3 regions of the Arthrobacter sp. D3-18 genome follow, and region 2 is predicted to be linked to each of the others. Evidence: predicted binding sites of a transcription regulator. Region 2 holds the regulator's gene; each other region holds the start of a gene.
What was found. The regulator LexA, encoded in region 2, represses DNA repair genes until DNA is damaged. The targets are predictions, from matches to a motif close to TCGAACANNTGTTCGA.

Region 1: the regulator LexA is predicted to act here: its motif matches at 5,739-5,754, upstream of ruvA (Holliday junction branch migration protein RuvA).
Region 3: the regulator LexA is predicted to act here: its motif matches at 4,001-4,016, upstream of M1D89_RS16400 (Y-family DNA polymerase).

Annotation. Positions count from the first base shown of each region.
Region 1 covers NZ_CP096440.1:2,111,832-2,118,845, reverse strand. Annotated here, with positions in the region: gene M1D89_RS12010 (RelA/SpoT family protein) at 1-419, opposite strand, end outside; gene secF (protein translocase subunit SecF) at 581-1,570, opposite strand; gene secD (protein translocase subunit SecD) at 1,570-3,321, opposite strand; gene yajC (preprotein translocase subunit YajC) at 3,436-3,819, opposite strand; gene ruvB (Holliday junction branch migration DNA helicase RuvB) at 3,963-5,039, opposite strand; gene ruvA (Holliday junction branch migration protein RuvA) at 5,032-5,676, opposite strand; gene ruvC (crossover junction endodeoxyribonuclease RuvC) at 5,780-6,358, opposite strand; gene M1D89_RS11975 (YebC/PmpR family DNA-binding transcriptional regulator) at 6,424-7,014, opposite strand, start outside.
Region 2 covers NZ_CP096440.1:2,866,744-2,873,757, reverse strand. Annotated here, with positions in the region: gene hflX (GTPase HflX) at 1-517, shown strand, start outside; gene M1D89_RS15385 (ATP-dependent DNA helicase) at 510-2,570, shown strand; gene lexA (transcriptional repressor LexA) at 2,576-3,319, opposite strand; gene M1D89_RS15375 (LysM peptidoglycan-binding domain-containing protein) at 3,666-4,025, shown strand; gene M1D89_RS15370 (histidinol-phosphate transaminase) at 4,104-5,222, shown strand; gene hisB (imidazoleglycerol-phosphate dehydratase HisB) at 5,269-5,895, shown strand; gene hisH (imidazole glycerol phosphate synthase subunit HisH) at 5,892-6,635, shown strand; gene M1D89_RS15355 (CG2302 family histidine operon protein) at 6,636-6,794, shown strand; gene priA (bifunctional 1-(5-phosphoribosyl)-5-((5-phosphoribosylamino)methylideneamino)imidazole-4-carboxamide isomerase/phosphoribosylanthranilate isomerase PriA) at 6,842-7,014, shown strand, end outside.
Region 3 covers NZ_CP096440.1:3,105,521-3,112,534, reverse strand. Annotated here, with positions in the region: gene M1D89_RS16420 (peptidase M56 family protein) at 1-765, shown strand, start outside; gene M1D89_RS16415 (LexA family protein) at 857-1,288, shown strand; gene M1D89_RS16410 (LacI family DNA-binding transcriptional regulator) at 1,279-2,301, opposite strand; gene M1D89_RS16405 (sugar porter family MFS transporter) at 2,437-3,903, shown strand; gene M1D89_RS16400 (Y-family DNA polymerase) at 4,078-5,376, shown strand; gene M1D89_RS16395 (uroporphyrinogen-III synthase) at 5,390-6,547, opposite strand; gene cobA (uroporphyrinogen-III C-methyltransferase) at 6,560-7,014, opposite strand, start outside.

The sequences.
Region 1 (7,014 bases), 750 kb from region 2:
TGAAGCAACGCTGCTGCCAGGGTTGTCCCCGTCATGCCGAGTTCAGCCAGGATGGTGGCCACGGCCACCGGGTGGGTGATGTACGGATCACCACTCTTGCGTTTCTGCCCCTGGTGGCTCTGCTCTGCCACGGCGAAGGCGCGTTGAATCAGGTCGAAGTCCTCTTTGGGATTGTTCGCCCGGACCGTCCGCAGGAGTGGCTCGAGAATAGGCGAGTACGGGGCGATGCCCCGTCCCGTCAAGCGGGCAAGCCGGGAACGCGTACGCTCCCGCCGTCCCGGGAAGGTGGGACGCGCACCGGGAGCATCGACCGGAACCGCAGCCGCAGTCCGTCCGGTCACACTCGATGCCGGAACTGCCACGGTCTTGCGGCCGTCATCCCCGCCCGCCGGTGGTGCCGACGTCGCACGTTCTTCCACAGAAGTACCCCTCACAACCGATTTAATTCTCCCAGTCTATTCCCGCTGGCGAATGCTTCTGCAACCGGGCTGCACATGACGATGACACAAGCAAGTCAAAGAGCCGGCCTCCGCAGTGATGCGGAGGCCGGCTCTTGGCCAAACAACGGTACCTAACAGCCCTAGACCGTGGCTTCAGTCCTGCGGTGGGCAACCTTCTTGGCTTGCTTGACGAGGTCGGGCTCGCTCTGGCGGAGCCACGCGTAGAGCGGAGCCGCAATGAAGATCGTGGCCGCGGTACCAATGAGGATTCCCACGAACAACGCCAGGGAAAGATCGCGAAGGGTGCCCGCCCCCAGAAGCCCGGCACCAATGAAGAGGATTGCCGCCACCGGGAGGACGGCCACCATCATGGTGTTGATGGAGCGGACCAAGGTTTGGTTGACGGCCAGGTTGACCTCTTCACTGAACGTGCGGCGGGTGGACGTGGAGATGTCCGAGGTGTTCTCACGGATCTTGTCGAAGACCACCACCGTGTCATACAACGAGTAGCTCAGGACCGTCAGGAAGCCAATGATTGCCGAGGGCGTGACTTCGAAGTCGCTCAAGGCATAGACGCCCGCTGTGGTGAACATGGTGACCAGCATGCCGACGAGTGCCGACAAAGACATCTTCCAGGTCCTGAAGTACAGCGCCATCAGGACAGCTGCCAAGGCAACGAAGACCACCAGGCCGATGAGGGCCTGGCGAGTGACATCCTGACCCCAGGTTGGGCCCACGAAGTTGGACGTCACTTCGTTCTCCGTCACGCCGTAGGCGCTGGTGAGGCCGTCCTTGATCCGGTTCGTCTCGTCATCGGTCAGCTGATCCGTTTGGATCCGCATGGTGTTGCCTGCCACGTTGGCAACGCGGGGAATGGCATCGGGCACGATGTCGTGGACGGCCTTTTCGCCCAAGCTGGCATCAGTGGTGCTCACATTGGAAACAGTGAATTCGGAGCCGCCACGGAATTCGATTCCGAGGTTGAAGCCGCCCTTGACCACCGGAATCAAGATGGAGAGTGCCACGGCGACCGCGGCGATGATGAACCAGATCTTCTTGGAATTGACGAAGTTGTACGAGCGCTTGCCCGTGTACAGCTCGTGGCCGAAGGTTGCGAAGCTCGTAGTCATTACTTCTCCTCCTTGGTGCCGTTGGAAGTACCAGTGAGCTGGCCCTTCTCGGCAAGGCGCCTCTCGGCGATGGTCATGCGTCGTTCGGCTTCGGCTGCCGCACCGGTGTTGCGTGCGCGAACCACGGCAGGCTTTTCCTCAGGCGTACGGAGGCGGCCCGCGCCCCGGTAAAGGGGAACTGCACCGAGACGGTCAGGGGAAAGCCCTGAGAAACGGTGCCCTTCGCCAAAGAACTTGGTGCGGGCAAGGACCTGCAGCATGGGGTGCGTAAACATGAACACCACCAGAAGGTCAGCCAGGGCCGTCAGGCCGAGGGTGAAGGCAAAGCCACGCACGTTGCCGACGGCGACGAAGTAGAGGACAAGTGCCGCCAGGAGGTTGACGGCCTTGGAAGCCAGGACGGTGCGCTTGGCCCGCTTCCAGCCATTCTCGACGGCGGACACCAGGCCACGGCCCTCGCGCAGCTCATCCCTGATGCGTTCGAAGTAGACGATGAACGAGTCGGCGGTCTGGCCAATGGCCACGATCAAACCCGCTACACCTGCCAGGGAAAGGCGATAGTTTTCCGTCCAACCGAGGATGGCAATGGCGAGATACGTCAGCACACCGGCCACCACAAGTGAGGCGATGGTGACAAGACCCAAAGCGCGGTACTGGAACAGGGAGTACACCACAACCAGCAACAGACCGATCATGCCTGCCAGCAAGCCGAGGCGAAGTTGGTCGCCACCGAGAGTGGCCGAAATCTGCTCTTGTGATTGGATCTCGAAGCTGATGGGCAGTGCGCCGTAGCGCAACTGGTCAGACAAAGCCTTCGCCGACGCCTGGGTGAAGTTACCCGTGATCTGCGGCTTGCCATCAGTGATGACAGCAAGGGCTCGCGGGGCGGAAAGTACTTTGTCGTCCAGGACGATCGCGAACTGTGACTTGGGATCGTCAGTACCCTGGGCCTGCGCTGCAGCATAGAACTGGTTGAGGCGTTCGGTTACGGCCTTGAACTTTGCGGTTGCATCCGAGTTGAAGACAATGTTCACACCCCAGGAATTCGTCACGGAGCCCTGGGCACCCTGGACCTGGGTAAAGCTGGAATCGCTGATGTCCTGCCCCTTGACCTCAACGGGCCCGAGGATGTACTTGATGGCCGGAGTCGTCGCAGTGGCAGCCTCGCAGGTTACCAGGGGTTTGGCTGGATCTGACCGATCGCGTTTTTCAGCCGAAGGATTGACGCAGTCGAGTGCTTCGAATTCCTTCTGGACTTCCGGGGTGATCCAGTTGACATCACTTGCGTTGGTCGGCTCCGCGGTCGGCTTGTTCAGCTGATCCTCAGGAGTGCGCTGCTCAGCCGGTATAGCTGCCGGGTCGCCGTAAGTGATGACCGGGCGGAAGTTCATGTCAGCCGAAGCCTGGATCAGGTCGCGGGTTTCCTTCGACGGTGTTCCCGGAAGGCTGACCACCACGTTGCGGCCGGACTGCGTGCTGATTTCGGCTTCAGCAACACCGGAACCATCTACTCGCTGCCGGATGATGGCAACTGCCTGGTTGAGTTGCTCCTCATTGATCTCGCTGGAACCCTCCACCCGGGGTGCCAGGATCATCTGGGTTCCGCCTTCGAGGTCCAGAGCAAGCTTCGGAGCCCAACTGGCGTTGCCAGTCACTACTCCGCCAGCAAGGACAGCGGTTAATACAACGAAAATTGCTCCAAGCCAGGTCAGCACCCTGCGGGCTGAGTTTTTGGGGCCGGTCCGTGCCATTATCGATCTTCCTGTTATCGCCGGACAGCCGCCGGCCGACGCTGGTGAGCGTCTGCCGGCGGCTCTCCGCTGCCGTAGAAGTTGCCTTGCGCGGTGTCGCCGCGACTGACGGTGCTAGTTGTCCTTCTTGTCCTCTTTGTTGAGGCGCGCGATGGTTTCTTCCGGTGTCTCGACGGCGGCAGGAGCCTCAGTCTCCGCGGCGGTCAGGGAAGAAGCGTCATCCGGGACAACCGGTGCTTCCTCGGGGGTGGTTTCGACCACCTTGGTGACTGCCTGGCGGTGAACCGTTGCCTGGTTACCCGGGGAAAGTTCGATGACGACCTTGTTCTCAGCTTCGTCGATGGACACGATGCGGCCAAAGAGACCGAAGCTGGTCATGACGTCGACACCAGGAGCGAACTTGGACTGCATTTCAGCCTGCTGCTGCTGGGTCTTCTTGTTGCGGCGGAACATCATGAAGACAAAGAGTCCAAGCATGACGAACAGCAATATGGTCATTGGATCCACAGGGAAGTTCCGTTCTGTACTTACGTTTTGGTTCACGGCAACGTCCCTGGCAGATCCGCATAGCGGGCATGGATCAAGGACTCGAACGTGCCGAGCGTCATACCAGTCTAGTGGGAAAAGCTGAACAGAGCGTGTTAACCGACCGTATCTATGCTTTCGGCGTGGTTTTCGTCCTCACCGAACAAGGCGAGGGTCTCTTGGCCAAAGACTCCGGCCGGTACGGCGTAGCCAAGGTGGGTCCAAGCGGACGCCATCGCGATTCGACCCCGCGGAGTACGTCCCAGAAGTCCCTCGCGTACCAGGAACGGTTCAGCCACGGTCTCCACCGTTTCAGGTTCTTCACCGACGGCAATGGCCAAGGTGGACAAGCCAACAGGGCCACCGTTGAACTTGGTGATGAGGGCTTCAAGAACGGACCTGTCCAGCCTGTCCAAGCCACGCTCGTCTACTTCGTACATATCCAAGGCAGCTGAGGCTGAACGGGCATCGATTTGCTCGATGCCATGAACAAGCGCCCAGTCACGGACACGGCGCAAGAGCCGGTTGGCGATACGTGGTGTTCCCCGGGACCGACCGGCGATCTCGGTGAAACCTGCGGAGTTGACTTTCAAATCCAGAAGCCCGGCAGAACGGCGGAGGACGAGTTCGAGTTCGGCCACCGAATAAAACTCAAGGTGCCCAGTGAAACCGAATCGGTCCCTCAAGGGGCCGGGAAGAAGTCCTGCGCGGGTGGTGGCACCTACCAGCGTGAAAGGAGGGAGCTCCAGGGGGATTGCCGTTGCGCCTGCTCCCTTGCCCACCACGATGTCCACGCGAAAGTCCTCCATGGCCATATACAGCATTTCTTCTGCAGGCCTGGACATACGGTGGATTTCGTCAAGGAACAGGACCTCGCCCTCCGAGAGCGAGGAAAGGATGGCTGCTAGATCCCCGGCGTGCTGGATGGCTGGCCCGCTGCTAATACGCAGCGGAGCGTTCATCTCGGCCGCAATGATCATGGCAAGTGTGGTCTTACCGAGTCCAGGAGGTCCGGACATCAGCACGTGGTCAGCGCTGCGGCCACGCATCTTCGAAGCCTCAAGCACCAAGGCAAGTTGCTTGCGGACCCGATGCTGTCCTACGAAGTCGTGCAGGTTCTTGGGGCGGAGAGCAGCCTCAATGACCCGCTCTTCCGGTTCCTCTCCCCCGCTGACGAGTGACTGCTCAACCACGGCTGCCTACACGGTTGCCGGCGCGTGCCCCGTCCTGGCCAAGCCAGCGCAACGTAGCCCGAAGTATTTGGGCCACGTTTCCTGCGTCTACGAGTTCCGGCGAATCGGCCATCGCTTTGTCGATACTGCCGTTGGCGTCTTTCTCGGACCATCCCAAACTGGTCATGGCAGCAACTACCTGTGGCTTCCATTCTGCGTTCGGGGCCGCGGCGGGAGCAGTACCTGCGCCGGTGCCGTGCGGAACCAACTTCCCGGCCAGCTCGAGGACAATACGGCCGGCCACCTTGGGACCTATGCCAGGCACCTTGGTAAATGCCTTGCTGTCACCAGTGTGAGCCGCCACCCGGATGGCTTCCGGTTCGTGCACGGCGAGTACGGCCAAGGCCAAACGGGGCCCAACCCCGCTGACACTGAGCAGGACGTCGAAGACTTCGCGTTCGTCGTCGTCGGCAAATCCGAACAGCGTGAGTGAATCTTCACGGACGATCATGGAAGTGAAGAGCTTGGCTTCGGTTCCTGTTTTGAGGTGGCTCAAGGTCTGCGGTGTGGCGAAGACACTCATTCCCGCACCGTTGAGGTCGATAACAGCGGTGGACAAACCAACGTGGGCTACGGTTCCACGGAGAAAACTGATCAAGACCCGGCTCCTGAAATACTGCCTGCTCCGTTACCGTGAAAACTGCGGCCAAAGCGGACTATCCGAACATATCTACGAATACCCTAACAAGGGCGGCTGACAATCACCGTTTGCGGCGCGCTTTTGCTTCGGCTTCGGCCCACGCTTTCTGCGCGGGAGTGAGTCCGCCCTTACCGTTGGCGCCACTAACTGAGCCCATGCCACTACCTGCGCGCCACGCATGGGTGAGGGCCAGGGCGAGGGCGTCGGCAGCATCAGCCGGCTTGGGTGGAGCATCCAGGCGCAGGATCTTGGTCACCAATTTGGTGACGGCATCCTTGTTGGCAGTGCCGCTCCCGGTAACCGCGGCTTTCACCTCGGACGGTGTATGCAAGGCGACCGGGATACCACGGCGTGCTGCCGCCACGATGACGACGCCCGACGCCTGGGCTACGCCCATCACCGTGCTCACGTTCATCTGCGAAAAAACACGTTCGACGGCGACGACATCCGGCTTGTGCAGGTCCAGCCACTCGTCAATGGCCTGGGCAATGACCAGCAAACGCTTGTCCAAGGTCAGCTCGGCGGACGTGCCCACCACTCCGACGGCCACCATGGTGGCCCGGCGGTTCCGCTCGATGTCCACCACACCGATGCCGCAACGGGTAAGGCCCGGATCGACTCCCAATACGCGAAGAGTCAAGTCCGGGCCTTCCTGATGGCTGTAAACCTGTTGGTTGTCAAAGTTGTTGCGCTGCGCCCCACCGACTACTCGGCGTCGAGGGCAGCCTGCACTTCCTCGCTGAGGTCCGCATTGCTGTAAACGTTCTGGACATCGTCCAGGTCTTCCAGCGCATCCACGAGCTTCATGAACTTTTTGGCGCCGTCAACGTCCAAGTCGACCTGCATGGACGGAACGAATTCGGCTTCGTCAGTTTCGTAGTCGATGCCGGCTTCTTTCAAGGCGTCACGGATGGCCTGGAGATCAGAGGGCTCGGAGTGGATTTCCCAGTTCTCACCGCTGTCCTTGACTTCCTCGGCTCCGGCATCAAGGACAGCCATCAGGATGTCGTCTTCGCTGAGGCCGTTCTTGGGCAAGACAACAACACCCTTGCGCGCGAAGAGGTAGCTCACGGAACCGGGATCGGCGATGGTGCCACCGTTGCGCGAAATCGCCAGGCGCACCTCGGAAGCGGCACGGTTCTTGTTGTCGGTCAGACATTCAATCAACAAAGCCGAACCCTGGGGACCGCGGGCTTCGTACATGATCTCGGTGTAGTCCACCACTTCACCGGTGAGGCCCGCACCACGCTTGATGGCGCGGTCGATGTTGTCGTTAGGTACCGAAGTTTTTTTCGC
Region 2 (7,014 bases):
CCTCGCGGATACCGTTGGGTTCGTTCGTTCACTCCCAACCCAGCTCATTGAAGCTTTCCGGTCAACGCTGGAGGAAGTTGCGGATGCGGACCTGATCCTCCATGTGGTGGATGCATCCCATCCCGACCCCGAGGGCCAGATTGCAGCGGTAAGGGCCGTTTTCACCGAGGTGGATGCCCGCAAGGTTCCCGAGATCATCGTCCTCAACAAGGTGGATGTCGCGGATCCCTTCGTGGTGGAGCGCCTCAAGCAGAAAGAACCCCGCCATGCTGTTGTATCCACCCGCACGGGCCAGGGCATCGCGGAACTGCTGGAAGACATCAGCCGGTCCATTCCCCGGCCTGGCGTGCGCCTTGAACTGCTCATTCCCTACGATCGGGGGGAAATGATCAACAAGCTGCACAATTCCGACTCGGAAATCCTCAGCCTTGAGCATGAGGAGAACGGGACCCGCGTAGTTGTCATGGTGCGCGAAGGCCTGGCCGCCGAACTGGAGTCGTTCGTCAGTAATGGTTGAGAAGGTGGCGGCGGACGCCGTCGAATCGGTGGGGGAGAAGACCACCCTCGAGCTGTTGGATCGGGCTGTTGCCGGAATGGGCGGACAAAGCCGTGCCGGCCAGCACGAAATGGCCAAGCATGTTACCCGGGCCATCGAGACCGGGGAGCATCTGCTGGTCCAGGCGGGAACGGGAACAGGTAAGTCGTTGGCTTACCTGATTCCGTTGATCGCCCATTCCATGGACAGCGATAAACCGACTCTTGTGTCCACCGCCACCCTGGCACTCCAGACGCAAATTGTTGGCCGGGACCTTCCCCGGCTGCTGGAGACCCTCAACCCTGCCCTTGAGCGCCCGGTCAATGTGGCGCTGGTCAAGGGCAGGGCAAATTACGTGTGCCTGCAGAAGCTGGAAGGCGGGTTCCCCAGCGAAGAGCCCTCCGAAGGGCAGCTGTTCTCCCTGGGCGAGGACACCAGCGTGCCCCACTTTGCTGCCTCCATGGGCGGTCCGCAATCCCAGCTTGGTAAGGAAGTGGTCCGCCTCCGGGAATGGGCGGAGAAGACCGCTACCGGAGACCGTGACGAACTCATGCCCGGCGTCACGGACCGGGCCTGGCGGCAGGTGTCCGTGACGTCCATGGAGTGTTTGGGCGCGCAGAAGTGCCCTATGGCAGAAGAGTGCTTCAGTGAGCTGGCGCGCTCCAGGGCTGGTGAGGCTGACGTCGTGGTCACCAATCACGCCATGTTGGCAGTCAGCGCCTTTGAAGGCCTGGCCGTGTTGCCTGAGTATGACGTCGTGGTGGTTGATGAAGCGCACGAGCTTCAAGACCGCGTGACCGGCGCCGTTTCAGGCCAGTTGTCGGTGGCCATGGTTCACGCTGCGGCATCAAGTGCCCGCAAGCACACAGCCATCACAGTGGACGCACTCAACGCTGCAGCGGAGCGGCTGGATATGGCCATCGCCGGCGTACCCAACGGGCTGTTGCCTAATGGCCTTAACGACGAACAGCTCGATTGCCTGGACCAGTTGCGGGAGGCCACGCGCGCTGCGCTCTCGGATTCGAAGACGGATTCATCAAATGCAGTCGACGGCGGACGGCAGCTGGCGCGTTCACGGCTCATGCTGATTCTGGAATTGTGCGAACGGATGCTGGCAGCCAAGGAGAACCGCGAAGTGGTCTGGTTCTCCCGGAACAGCACGTTCGACCCCCAGCAGGGCTATTCGCAACCTGATGAGACTGCCCCGGCCTTGATCAACATCGCCCCGCTCAGCGTTGCCGGACGGCTTCGCGAAGGCCTTTTTGCCGGCCACACCGTGGTGCTGACCTCCGCCACGCTGGCCATCGGCTCGGCTTTCGAACCGGCAGCAGGTGGCCTCGGCCTCATCGGTGACGGCGCCCCAAGCTGGACCGGGATCGATGTGGGTTCGCCCTTTGATTATCCCAAACAGGGTGTCCTGTATGTGGCGAAGCACCTCCCGAAACCCGGTCGTGGTACTTCGCCCGAGGCGCTCGACGAGTTGGAAGACCTCATCCGTGCCTCCGGCGGGGGAGCCTTGTGTTTGTTCTCCTCACGGCGTGCGGCCGAAGAAGCAGCCGACGCCATGCGGCTCCGGCTGGACGTGGATATCCTCTGCCAAGGCGAATCCACCATGGCGGCCCTCGTGAAGCAGTTCGCGGATGAGCCTGACACATGCCTCTTCGGGACCATGTCACTGTGGCAGGGCGTAGATGTTCCGGGTGGCTCGTGCCGCTTGGTGGTCATTGACCGCATTCCCTTCCCGCGGCCCGATGATCCCCTCATGACTGCGCGCTCACGTGCAGTGGCGCAATCAGGTGGAAATGGCTTTATGGCCGTATCGGCTACGCATGCTGCCATCCGACTGGCACAGGGTGCTGGCCGCCTGATCCGTTCAACAGGAGACAAAGGAGTAGTTGCAGTGCTCGATTCGCGGCTCTCGACGGAACGCTACGGAGGCTTCCTGCGTGCCGCCCTGCCGCCGTTCTGGGCAACGACGGACCGGGCAGTGGTCCGTGGCGTCCTGGAGCGCCTGGGCTCGGCTAAAGCCCCGTAGGGCGCCTAAAGGGAGCGCAGTACCGAAACTACCTTGCCCATGATGGTGGCTTGATCGCCCAAAATGGGTTCGTACTGCGTGTTCTGCGGAAGCAGCCACGTATGGCCATCCCGCTGACGGAAGGTCTTTACGGTTGCTTCGTCATCCAGCAGGGCTGCCACGATGTCGCCGTTGATGGCGTCATTCTGGCGGCGGACCACAACCCAGTCACCGTCACAGATGGCGGCGTCAATCATGGAATCGCCAGCCACCTTCAGCATGAACAATTCGCCATGCCCCACGAGCTGGCGGGGGAGCGCCAGCACGTCTTCCACCGTCTGGTCAGCCAGGATCGGTCCGCCGGCCGCGATCCGGCCCACCAGCGGAACCATGGCGGTATCACTGGCACTGGCCAGCTCTGTTACGGCAAGGCCCCCCGCGCTGCGAAGGGTGGTGGGCGCTTCCACGCCCGGAATGGTGCCACCATCAAGGGTCAGCGGCATCAGGACTTCCATGGCGCGGGGACGCTTGGGATCCCTGCGGAGGTAGCCAAGCTTCTCCAATTGGGACAACTGATGAGTGACGCTCGACAAACTGGCCAGACCCACGGTGTCACCGATCTCGCGCATGCTGGGCGGGTATCCATTGTCGTTGACCGACCGTTGGATGGTCTCCAGAATCTTTTTCTGCCGGACAGTCAGGCTCTTGGGACTCTTCTGAGGCTGCTGGCTCCGCAGGGGTGCCCCGCCGCCTGTGGCTTTCGCTGCCATGTTCGCCAATGCCTTTCCATTCCGCCCGAGGCGAGCCCCGGGTTGTCGGGTCTGCAAAAAATGTCAGACCCTCCTGTTCCACTGAAACAGTGCTGTTTCTTCACTCAAACGTAGGGCAGGCACAGGCGTTTATCAAACATTTGTTCTAGCGAGTCTCGACACCGTTCGTTGATAAGTGCTAAAAATGTCATAGCAAGGTTCGAATATGTGTTCTATAAACCTGGCGCTGGGGCTGGATGTTCGAACAGAGTGTTCGAACATCCGGGATCAGGAGAGGGGAACACAAGAATTGGCCGACAGGCACCGGGCACCCGGAACCTGGCAATAGCTCAGAAGGGCTCAGCTCATGTCCGCAATCACTACGTTCGCTGAATTCCGCACCACTCAGGCGCCCGCTCGCCTGCGTCTGACCCGGCGGGGACGGATTGTCTTCTTCGGCATCCCGGCAATGCTGTTGGTGGCGGCGCTGCTGACCCTCGCCGGTTTTATCAACTCCCCGGCCAAGGCGTCGGACTCCCAGTCCCAATTGCGTCCGCCCGTCGCAGTCACTGTCACCGTCCAGCCGGGGCAATCCCTCTGGGGCATCGCCGGCGCCGCCGCTCCGGAGCGGGACCCGCGTGATGTCATCGCGGAGATCATCCAGCTGAACGACCTCCGCGGCGGCCGCATTCTGCCCGGCCAGCAGCTGTTCGTCCCTGCAAACTGAGTCGTCCACCATCCGCAGGAACCGATCGCCCGGCGTCACAGTTAGTCGGCAGTCCCGGCCGCCCCTTAAACTGTGTTGGTGAGTGACCAGCTTGAGCGACTTGACCGACTTCCCCTCCGGACCAACCTGCGTGGACTGAGCCCTTATGGCGCACCGCAGCTTGACGTCCCCATCCTGCTCAATGTCAACGAAAACACCCATGGCGTCCCGGCGGATGTCCAAGCCGCCATCACCGAGGCTGTCGCCGCTGCGGCCACAGGACTGAACCGCTATCCGGATCGTGAGTTTACTGAACTACGTGAAGCCTTGGCCGAGTACCTTGGCCACGGTCTTTCTCCGGACAACATCTGGGCCGCCAACGGATCCAATGAAGTCCTGCAGCAAATCCTCCAGGCATTTGGTGGACCGGGACGCAAGGCGCTCGGTTTCCCGCCCACGTACTCCATGTACCCTCTCCTGGCTAGTGGCACGGACACAGAGTATGTCGGCGGTGTGCGTGCTGACGACTACGGGCTGGACGCCGAATCGGCCGCCGCGCAGGTTCGCGAAACGGGTGCCAACATCGTGTTCCTGTGCTCACCGAACAACCCAACCGGTACTGGGTTGAGCTTGGACGTTGTTGAGGCCGTCTACGAGGCCGGCGAAGCGAGCCAAGCCATTGTGATCGTGGACGAGGCTTATCACGAGTTCGCGCACGACAATACTCCGAGCGCTTTGACGTTGTTGCCCGGACGTGAACGGTTGATCGTCTCGCGCACCATGAGCAAAGCGTTCGCCCTGGCAGGTGCCCGGCTCGGCTACATGGCGGCAGCTCCGGAAGTCACAGACGCCATCAGGCTGGTCCGCCTTCCGTACCACCTGTCTGCCGTCACGCAGGCAACGGCCCTGGCTGCGCTCAACCACCGCGAAGCCCTTATGGCCGACGTCGAGGACATTAAGGTGCAACGCGACCGGATTGTGACTGAGTTGCTGCGTATGGGCCTCAAGCCCGCGGCGTCCGACTCCAACTACGTCTTCTTTGGCGGGCTCGAGGAGCCGCACAAAATTTGGCAAGGCCTGCTCGATGCCGGTGTGCTGATTCGCGACGTCGGCATCCCCGGACACTTGCGTGTCACTGCCGGAACCGAACCGGAAACCACCGCCTTCCTTGAGGCTTTGGAGGCACTGCTGGACGACGCCCCGCCACCGCACGCCTAAACTTGTTCATAGACCCAACCCATCCTCCGTGTATAAGGACGTCCCAATGAGCGAAACCGGCGCCACGCCGACCGCTGCCCGCACCGCGCGCATGGAGCGCACCACCAGCGAGTCTTCAGTCCTGGTGGAGATCAACTTGGACGGTTCCGGTGTCTCGGACATCAGTACCTCGGTTCCGTTCTATGACCACATGCTGACGGCTCTGTGCAAGCACTCCCTGATCGACATGACCGTGAAGGCCACTGGCGATATCCACATTGATGCGCACCACACGGTTGAAGATGTCGCCATCACCTTTGGCGAGGTCCTGCGGACGGCACTGGGCAACAAGGCCGGCATCCGTCGCTTCGGTGAAGCAACGGTTCCTTTGGACGAAGCCTTGGCGCACGCCGTCGTTGATGTTTCCGGACGTCCCTACCTGGTGCATGGCGGTGAGCCGGCCGGGCAGGAGTACCACCTGATCGGTGGACACTTCACGGGCTCGTTGACACGCCACGTGTTTGAAGCCATCACGCTGCACGCCGGAATCTGCCTGCACATGAATGTCCTGGCCGGCCGGGACCCGCACCACATCGTCGAGGCCCAGTTCAAGGCCTTTGCACGCGCGCTGCGCGCAGCCGTGGAGTCCGATCCCCGTGTTGAGGGCATCCCGTCCACCAAGGGGGCATTATGAGCGGGCAGTTTCTGAAGAATGGAGCGGTGGCTGACGCTACTGCATCCGTGAAGCCGGAGTCGCCGGAAGGCAAGCCCACCGTAACTGTGCTGGACTACGGATCGGGCAACGTACGGTCCGCTGTCCGTGCACTGGAGCGCGCTGGCGCCCACGTGGTTCTGAGCTCCAAGCCTGAGGATGTGCTCAACGCTGACGGACTGGTGGTGCCCGGCGTGGGTGCCTACGAGACGGTGATGAAGGAGCTCAAGTCCGTGGATGCCATCCGCATGATCGGACGCCGGGTTGCTGGTGGCCGCCCTGTGCTGGCCATCTGCGTCGGCTTGCAGGTCCTCTTCGAAGCCGGTGTAGAGCACGGCACCGAATCCGAGGGTATGGCCGAGTGGCCGGGCAAGGTTGAACTCCTTCCCGCTCCCGTGGTGCCGCACATGGGCTGGAACACCGTGGACGTACCGGAGGGCTCCAAGCTGTTCGCCGGCGTCGAACAGGAACGTTTCTACTTTGTGCACTCCTACGGTGTGCAGGAGTGGAACTTCGACGTCGTTCAGCCCCGCATGGCTCCTCCCATGGTCACTTGGTCCGAACACGGTGCACGCTTCATTGCTGCTGTCGAGAACGGCCCGCTCTGCGCTACGCAATTCCACCCGGAGAAGTCAGGCGATGCCGGAGCCCGGCTCCTGCGAAACTGGGTGGACAGCCTCCGTAAGCCCGCTCCGGAAGCATCCGGAAGCGATACCGCCTAGATGTGGGGGTCGGTATTGCTGATGGCCCTCGCCGGCCTGCTGATAGGTGGGGGTATCTCCTTCCACCAGCAGAAAAAACCGCGCTGGGTTTCCATTTGTTTCTATGTGCTGGCCGGGATGTCCCTGCTGGCCGCCTATCTCCTGACGCTGGGTAACTGAACCAGTCGCTCAATAAACCGCGTCACTTTCGAACTCCAAGGACACACATGACCACCTCCGCCCAGTCCGTTCTGGAACTCCTGCCCGCCGTCGACATCGTTGACGGCCAGGCAGTCCGCCTCCTGCAGGGAGAAGCCGGCTCGGAAACCAGCTACGGTACACCGCTGGAAGCAGCCTTGAACTGGCAGAACGCCGGTGCCGAATGGGTGCATATGGTGGA
Region 3 (7,014 bases), 240 kb from region 2:
CTTGTCTCACGGGTCCAGAAAGCGTCACCTGCACGCAAACGTAAAAGCGCCCGACTATGGCTGGGTACAGGCACTTTGGCGGGCCTCGGGCTTGTAGGTGGCGTGGGCGCGGCTGCCGCCGGATACTTCGTGATGCCCGGTAGCCAGAACGTCACGCCCTTGTCCGCGCCCGTAACCGGGACATACGTCGGGACGGCCACCATCGAACTCGGTGAGCCACCTGTTGGCACCACCGGAATAGAAATGGAACTCACCTGCCTGACGCCCGGATTTCTGAAGATCGGTGAAGCGGGAGGCGGGGTGGATTGCGGCAGTACCGATCTGCTCTCAGGTCCATATACGACGCGCGGTATCAACGCTTTGCTGCCCGGCCAGGGCAGCCTCACCATCAGCACCGGCTCAATCACTCGCTGGCAGATCACGGTGAAGTATGTGAACCAGGAAACGATGGACTGGGGTGTCAACCAGGACGGTAAGTCCTATGGCATGGAAAACGAGAAGGGGGCGCCGGACCTGATTGCCGTGATAGCAACCAACGGCGCCCGCGGCTACGTCTACAGGACTGATGAAGAGGAGGCCACCGGGACCGCCGCGATGAGGACTTTCAGAAGCCCTGCGGACGCCTTGGCTTGGCAGGAGGCTCGCGGTAATAGAGCTGTGGCGATTCCTGTCTACGACGTGAGCGGGAAAGAGGTGAATGGGGAATTTGTCATCGGCGGTGGTGACGGGCATATGGTCGAGGTGCCGAACGACGTTCCTCGGTGAGGCCTCACCAATAAACCGAACATAACGGACCCAATGTCTGTCACTCGCTGTACACTCTAGTATCGAACATATATTCGAATAAAGGTGTGTTGTGGGCGTGATAGTCGGCCCCCGCGTGATAGATGCGGGCTTTTCCCTGATGTCAGTACTGCTGGCGCCTATCCCGGTGGCGGCGGGCTATCCGTCGCCCGCGCAGGACTATTTTGATGGTCGGATCGATCTCAACGAGCACCTGATCAAGGATGTCACCAGCACTTTCGTAGTGAGGGTGACCGGTGAGTCCATGGAGGGGGCCGGTATCAGTGACGGCGACGAGTTGATCGTCAACCGGGCGCTCGAGCCCAAGGACGGGTCCGTCGTCGTGGCTGTCCTCGATGGCGAGCTGACCATCAAAAGGCTACGGGTCACGCCCGCGGGAGTAGTGCTGCAGGCCGACAATCCCAAGTACCCGGACATACGCGTCCCTGCAATGTCGGAGTTGACCATTTGGGGTGTCGCCACCACGTGCCTGCATCACATTTGACTGTTTCCCACCGGCGGGGCTGTCGAGTTTCGCACTACGAGCCGCGGTGCGAGGCGCCTGTCTGCCGCGGGCCCATCGGGATTGCTGAGGCGTTCCAGGGCAACGGTTCCCGCAATCCGCCCGAGTTCAACAGCGTGGAGGTCAACGGATGTGAGGTCGATGCCGTGAAGTCCGGAGGTCCTCGAGTTGTCGTATCCCACCAGGGAAAGCTCGGACGGCAACGAAAGGCCGTTCGCGTACGCAGCCTCGCGGGCGCCCAGCGCGAGCTGGTCGTTGTGAGTGAATATTGCCGTTGGCCGGTCAGTCATGCCGAGCAATTTGGCGGCCGCCCGCTGTCCGGCGTCCTGCGTAAAGTCATCGGCCTCGAGCAATAGTGGCTTCAGTCCGGCGTCGCGCATGGTTTGTGCGTAACTCTGCCTGCGGACCGTATGGCCGTCGTAGACGGGACCTGCCAGGTGCGCGATTCTCGTGTGACCTAGCCCGATGAGGTGTTCCGTGGCTGCGCGGGCGCCCGCGGCATCGTCTGAATAGACGCTGTCCACGCCATCCACGGGACGCGTCACACTGACCAGTGGAACGATCTTGGCCAATTCATGGACGCGTTCGTCGGGATCCAGCAGGGTGGCGGCAATGATTATCCCCACTCGCGCCTCAATCAGTGATTCCAGCGCGCCGTGGTCCTCACCGTCAACGGACCGGGAGACACTCAGAATGAGCCTGTTGCCGTCCTGGGGCAGTGCCATGCGGACGCCGCTGAGGATGTCAGCGTAGACCTCATTGCGGATGTCCAAGAGATGGAGCCCGACGGCGGACCGATGCTTTCGTGCGAGATCGGCAGCTACTGCGTTGGGTCGGTAGCCCAGACGCTTTGCAGCATCGAAGATCGCCTGTTTGGTTTCCTCGCTGACTCCCGGCGCGCCGCGGAAGGCAAAAGACACGAGGGTTCGGGAGACGCCGACTTCCTTGGCGACGTCGCTTTGGGTGGCCGAACGATGGCGGTTGCCGATAACCATGTCCTCATCCTCCCATGACGGAAATTCACGAACTCAGACATTTGTTAGTTTGACCTTACATTTAAGCCTTTCGCGCGTTAGTCTGTATTCAGAGCGGGGGAATATGACCCGCACCACACTGACAAAGGAGTCTTGATGTCTGCCACTCAAACCCAGCGGGGAGCCACCGATGGCGCCTCACTCCCTCCGCTGACGAATGGACCGCACAGAAAGCGCCTCGGCCTCGTTGCCTTGGTGGCTACCTTCGGTGGTCTTCTCTTCGGCTACGACACCGGCGTCATCAACGGTGCCCTGAGGCCTATGACCGTGGACCTTGCATTGACGCCGCTTACGGAAGGAATCGTCACCAGCTCCCTGTTGTTCGGAGCGGCTGCCGGAGCAGTTGGCGGTGGACGCCTGTCGGATGGTTGGGGTCGCCGCAAGACGATCATCCTGCTGGCCGTCCTGTTCTTTGTCGGGACGCTTGCCTGCGTCTTCGCACCGAGCTTCGAAGTCATGGTGCTGGGGCGGGTCATCCTCGGTTTGGCCGTCGGCGGCGCCTCTACCGTGGTCCCGGTGTTCCTTGCCGAGCTGGCGCCGTATGAAATCCGCGGCTCCCTTGCGGGGCGGAACGAACTCATGATCGTCATCGGGCAGCTCGCGGCTTTCGTGGTCAACGCCATCATCGGCAATGTCTGGGGTGAATTCGGGGGAGTCTGGCGCATTATGCTTGCGGTCGCAGCCCTGCCCGCCATAGCGCTGTTCTTCGGTATGCTGCGCATGCCTGAGTCGCCGCGTTGGCTCATTTCCAAGGGGCGCTCGCAAGAAGCGCTGGAAGTGCTGAAGACCATTCGATCCGTGGAGCGGGCCGAGGCTGAAATGGCCGATGTGAAGCACCTGGCCGATGAGGAGCGGGCTTCCAAAGCAACCTCTTGGGGAGCACTCAAGGACAAATGGATCCTGCGCATAGTGCTGGTAGGTATCGGCTTGGGCGTGGCTCAGCAGCTAACCGGCATCAACTCGATCATGTATTACGGCCAGTCCGTGCTGGTTGAAGCCGGATTCGACTCGAGTGGGGCCCTCCTGGCCAACATTGCCCCCGGTGTCATCGCCGTTGTCGGTGGCGTTATTGCGTTGACGCTCATGCAGCGGATTAATCGACGCACCACTTTGCTCCTTGGATTTACGCTGACCACTGTCTGCCACTTCCTCATTGGATTCGCCTCGATCGTCCTGCCCGTCGGCAATGCCGCACGCCCCTTCGTCATCTTGTTCCTGGTGGTTGCGTTTGTAGGATCCATGCAGACATTCCTCAACATCGCCGTGTGGGTGATGCTGTCCGAAATCTTCCCGCTGCATGTTCGCGGCTTCGCGATCGGCTTGTCGGTGTTCTGCCTCTGGATCGCGAATGCTCTCCTCGGCCTCTTCTTCCCCACTCTGGTGGCGGGCGTCGGAATTACGGGGACGTTCTTCCTCTTCGGGATTGTTGGAATCCTGGCCCTCATCTTCATCTACACGCAGGTTCCCGAAACCCGTGGACGCACACTGGAGGCACTCGAAGAAGATGTGACCACGGGGGCGATCTACCTGGTGCACAAGAAGGAACCGGCAGGGATTTCCTAGATCTCAGTACTAGCCGCATCCCGCTAGGCCGGACTTTTCCACAGTCTGGCCTAGCGGGATGTTTTCTTGTCAGGGGCTGGCGGTACAGTGAAGGTACTCGAACATATATTCGAATGCACGGCGTGTCCCGCACTCGGACGCGGCTACGCCTGCTAGTGCGAGCAAGGGAGTGGAATGTCCAAGCCAGCGCTCATGCATCGGATGCAGGAGATCGCCCACGTGGATATCAACTGCTTCTATGCGTCAGCGGAACGAGCCTTCAACCCTGCGTTGGAGGGCAAACCGCTGATCGTCCTGTCCAACAACGACGGCTGCGCCGTGACCAGGTCGCCGGAGGCCAAAAGGCTGGGGATCGGGCTCGGGGAGCCTTGGTTCAAGCTTGCTCCACGCGCCCAGGAGTGGGGACTCATTGCACTCTCAAGCAACTATGAACTGTACGGAGACATCAGCTCGCGTGTAATGGAGCTCCTTGCTCGGTACTCAGCATGGCAGGAGGTGTACTCCATTGATGAAGCGTTCCTCGGAGTCAAAGGGCAACCCGACGATCTGCTGGAGTTGGGGCGCACCATCAAAGCTGCCTGCCAACGGCACGTGGGGGTTCCCGTTTGCGTAGGAATCGCGCGCACCAAGACGCTTGCCAAGCTGGCCAACAAGTGGGCAAAGCACAACGCGGCCTTCAACGGTGTGTGCCGGTGGGACTCCATCCCGGAACCCCAACGCGAAGCACTCATGGCGCGTCTCTCCGTGATCGAAATCTGGGGCGTTGCCACCAGGCTCACGAAACGCCTGAATGCCATGGGGATCTTCTCCATCCTGGACCTGGTCCGTGCCGACCCCGTGGCGTTGCGGGACAAGTTCTCCATCGTCATGATGCGGACTGTGCTGGAACTGCAAGGCACGCCCTGCATCCCCATGGAGGAGGAGCGGATGGGACGGGATCAACTGATCTTCTCCCGGTCCTTCTCCACACCAATCACGTCAGTGGAGGAGCTGCGGCAGGTACTGAGCGTCTACGGTCAGATGGCCAGCGCCAGGCTGGCCAAGCATGATCTGCAAGCCAAGCTGCTGACTGCTTTTGCCGCAACATCGGTCTACAACCCCAACGACAAATCGTTCCCCACTGTCAACGTCAAGCTGCCCATGCCCACCTCGGATCCGGTGTTGCTGACCAAGGCCGCACACGCGCTGGTTCCAAAAATGCAGGAAGGCGTGAGGTACGCCAAAGCCGGAATCATGGTCACTGACCTCCGACCCAGCGGCAACCAGAAACCGCTGGAAATCTTCGAGAACCGGCATGAGGAACGGGGCATAGGCCCCTTGCTGGAGCAGGTCAGCAAGCGGTATGGCCGCGGCTCCATCGGTTTGGGCCATGCGGGCATCAAAGGCGGCCCGGACTGGTCCATGAAACGCGATATGCTCAGCCCCCGCTACACCACCAACTGGGACGAGCTTCCCTTGGTGAAGGCGGCCTAGCGTGTCGGGGAGCCTAAGCCCGCAGCCGGTAGCCGCGCTTCACTACGGTTTCCACAAGTTTGCCATCAGGAAGGGAAGACCTGAGCCTGCTGACCGTCATGTCCAATGCGTGTACGGAACCGCGGAGGTCCAACAGGTCAGAGAGAGCCTCCCTGGACAGGACAGCCCCGCCCGCGCCGAGCAGCGCTCGCAGCAGCAGGAGGGGAGCGGGTGCAAGGTCCACCACCTCACCGTTGATCCGCAAGCAGCGTCCACGCAGCTCGATGGTGGCGCTCTTGGTTTCCAAACGCCGCACGTGGTTAAGCGAAAGATGTTCGGTGACCAGCCTGATGAGCGCACCCATGCGGTAGCGATCCGGGATCAACGGGGTGAGCCCGGCGTCGACAAGCGGTTGAGCGGTGACCGGACCGACGGCCGCAACAGTTACCGGGCCCTTGAGAGCTTCGATGAGTTGGCGGTAGAGGCCCATTTCGTGGGCGGTGCTCCACATCGCGTCCACGGCCGGGGCACTGGTAAAGGTCAGGACGTCGAGGTTTCCGCTGACTACGGCTTCGATCAGCCGCGGCAGTTTGTCTTCGCCGTCGGGCTTCACCCAACGGTACGGAGTCACCGTCAAGACAATAGCTCCGGACATACGGAGCCGTTCCAGCTGGCGGACATCCGTGTAGCCGTGCAGCTGGACGGCAACGGTCTTTCCGCGTACGCCCTCGGCCAGGAGCATGTCCACCAGCGTGGCGGTGGTTTCGTCACTGCTGATTCCGACGTCGGCAAGGCCGGCCGCCCGAACGGCGCCGCGGGCTTTGGGACCGCGGACGAACATGCGGCAGGCGGACAGCGTGTCCAGGAGTTGCTCGCCGATTCCAAAGGAATCAGCGGCCTCACACCACCGGCGCATGCCGTAGGCGGTGGTGGCGATGCAGATGTCCGGCTTGGCCTCGATGATGGTGCGGGTGTCCTCGATGAGGACCATGTCCTCCTGCACAGGGGCGATCTTCAAGGCGGGGGCGTGCAACACGCTCGCACCGCGGCGCTCCAGTGCCTCAATGAGGTCGCGGGAGCGGCGGTGCGAGGTGACGCCGATTCGGAACCCATCCAATGGCGCTTCTACGGCTTCGGCCACTTCCGGCGCGGCAGTAGCGTCCTGGACTTCGATGGCACGTGCAACAGTCATGTGTTCTTACCTTCAGGCTTCAAGGAGCGAAGCCGCGAGTCGGCTCAGTTCAGCGGATGCTTCGGCATGATTACGGTTGGCTTCAGCAACCCGGACCACCTCGCCGATGACCAACACGGCCGGGTTGCTGCAGCCGGTAGCTGCCGTTTCGATGGTACCGAGGTCAGCGATGGTGGTGCGCTGTCCCGGGCGGTACCCACGTTCCACCACGGCCATTGGCATGTCCGAATTCATCCCCGCTCGGCGGAGGCCGGCCGCCAGCTGGGGCAGCGTGCCGATGCCCATGAGGACCACGATAGTCCCGCCAAGTCCGGCAAGGTGGGTGTGTTCCTTCTCGGTCAACGGGGCATGGCCGGATACCACGGTGAACATGTGGCTGACCTCGCGGTGCGTCACCGGGATTCCGGCTGCAGCCGGAACGGAGATGGCACTGGTGACACCGGAGATGACCTTCACCGGGACACCGG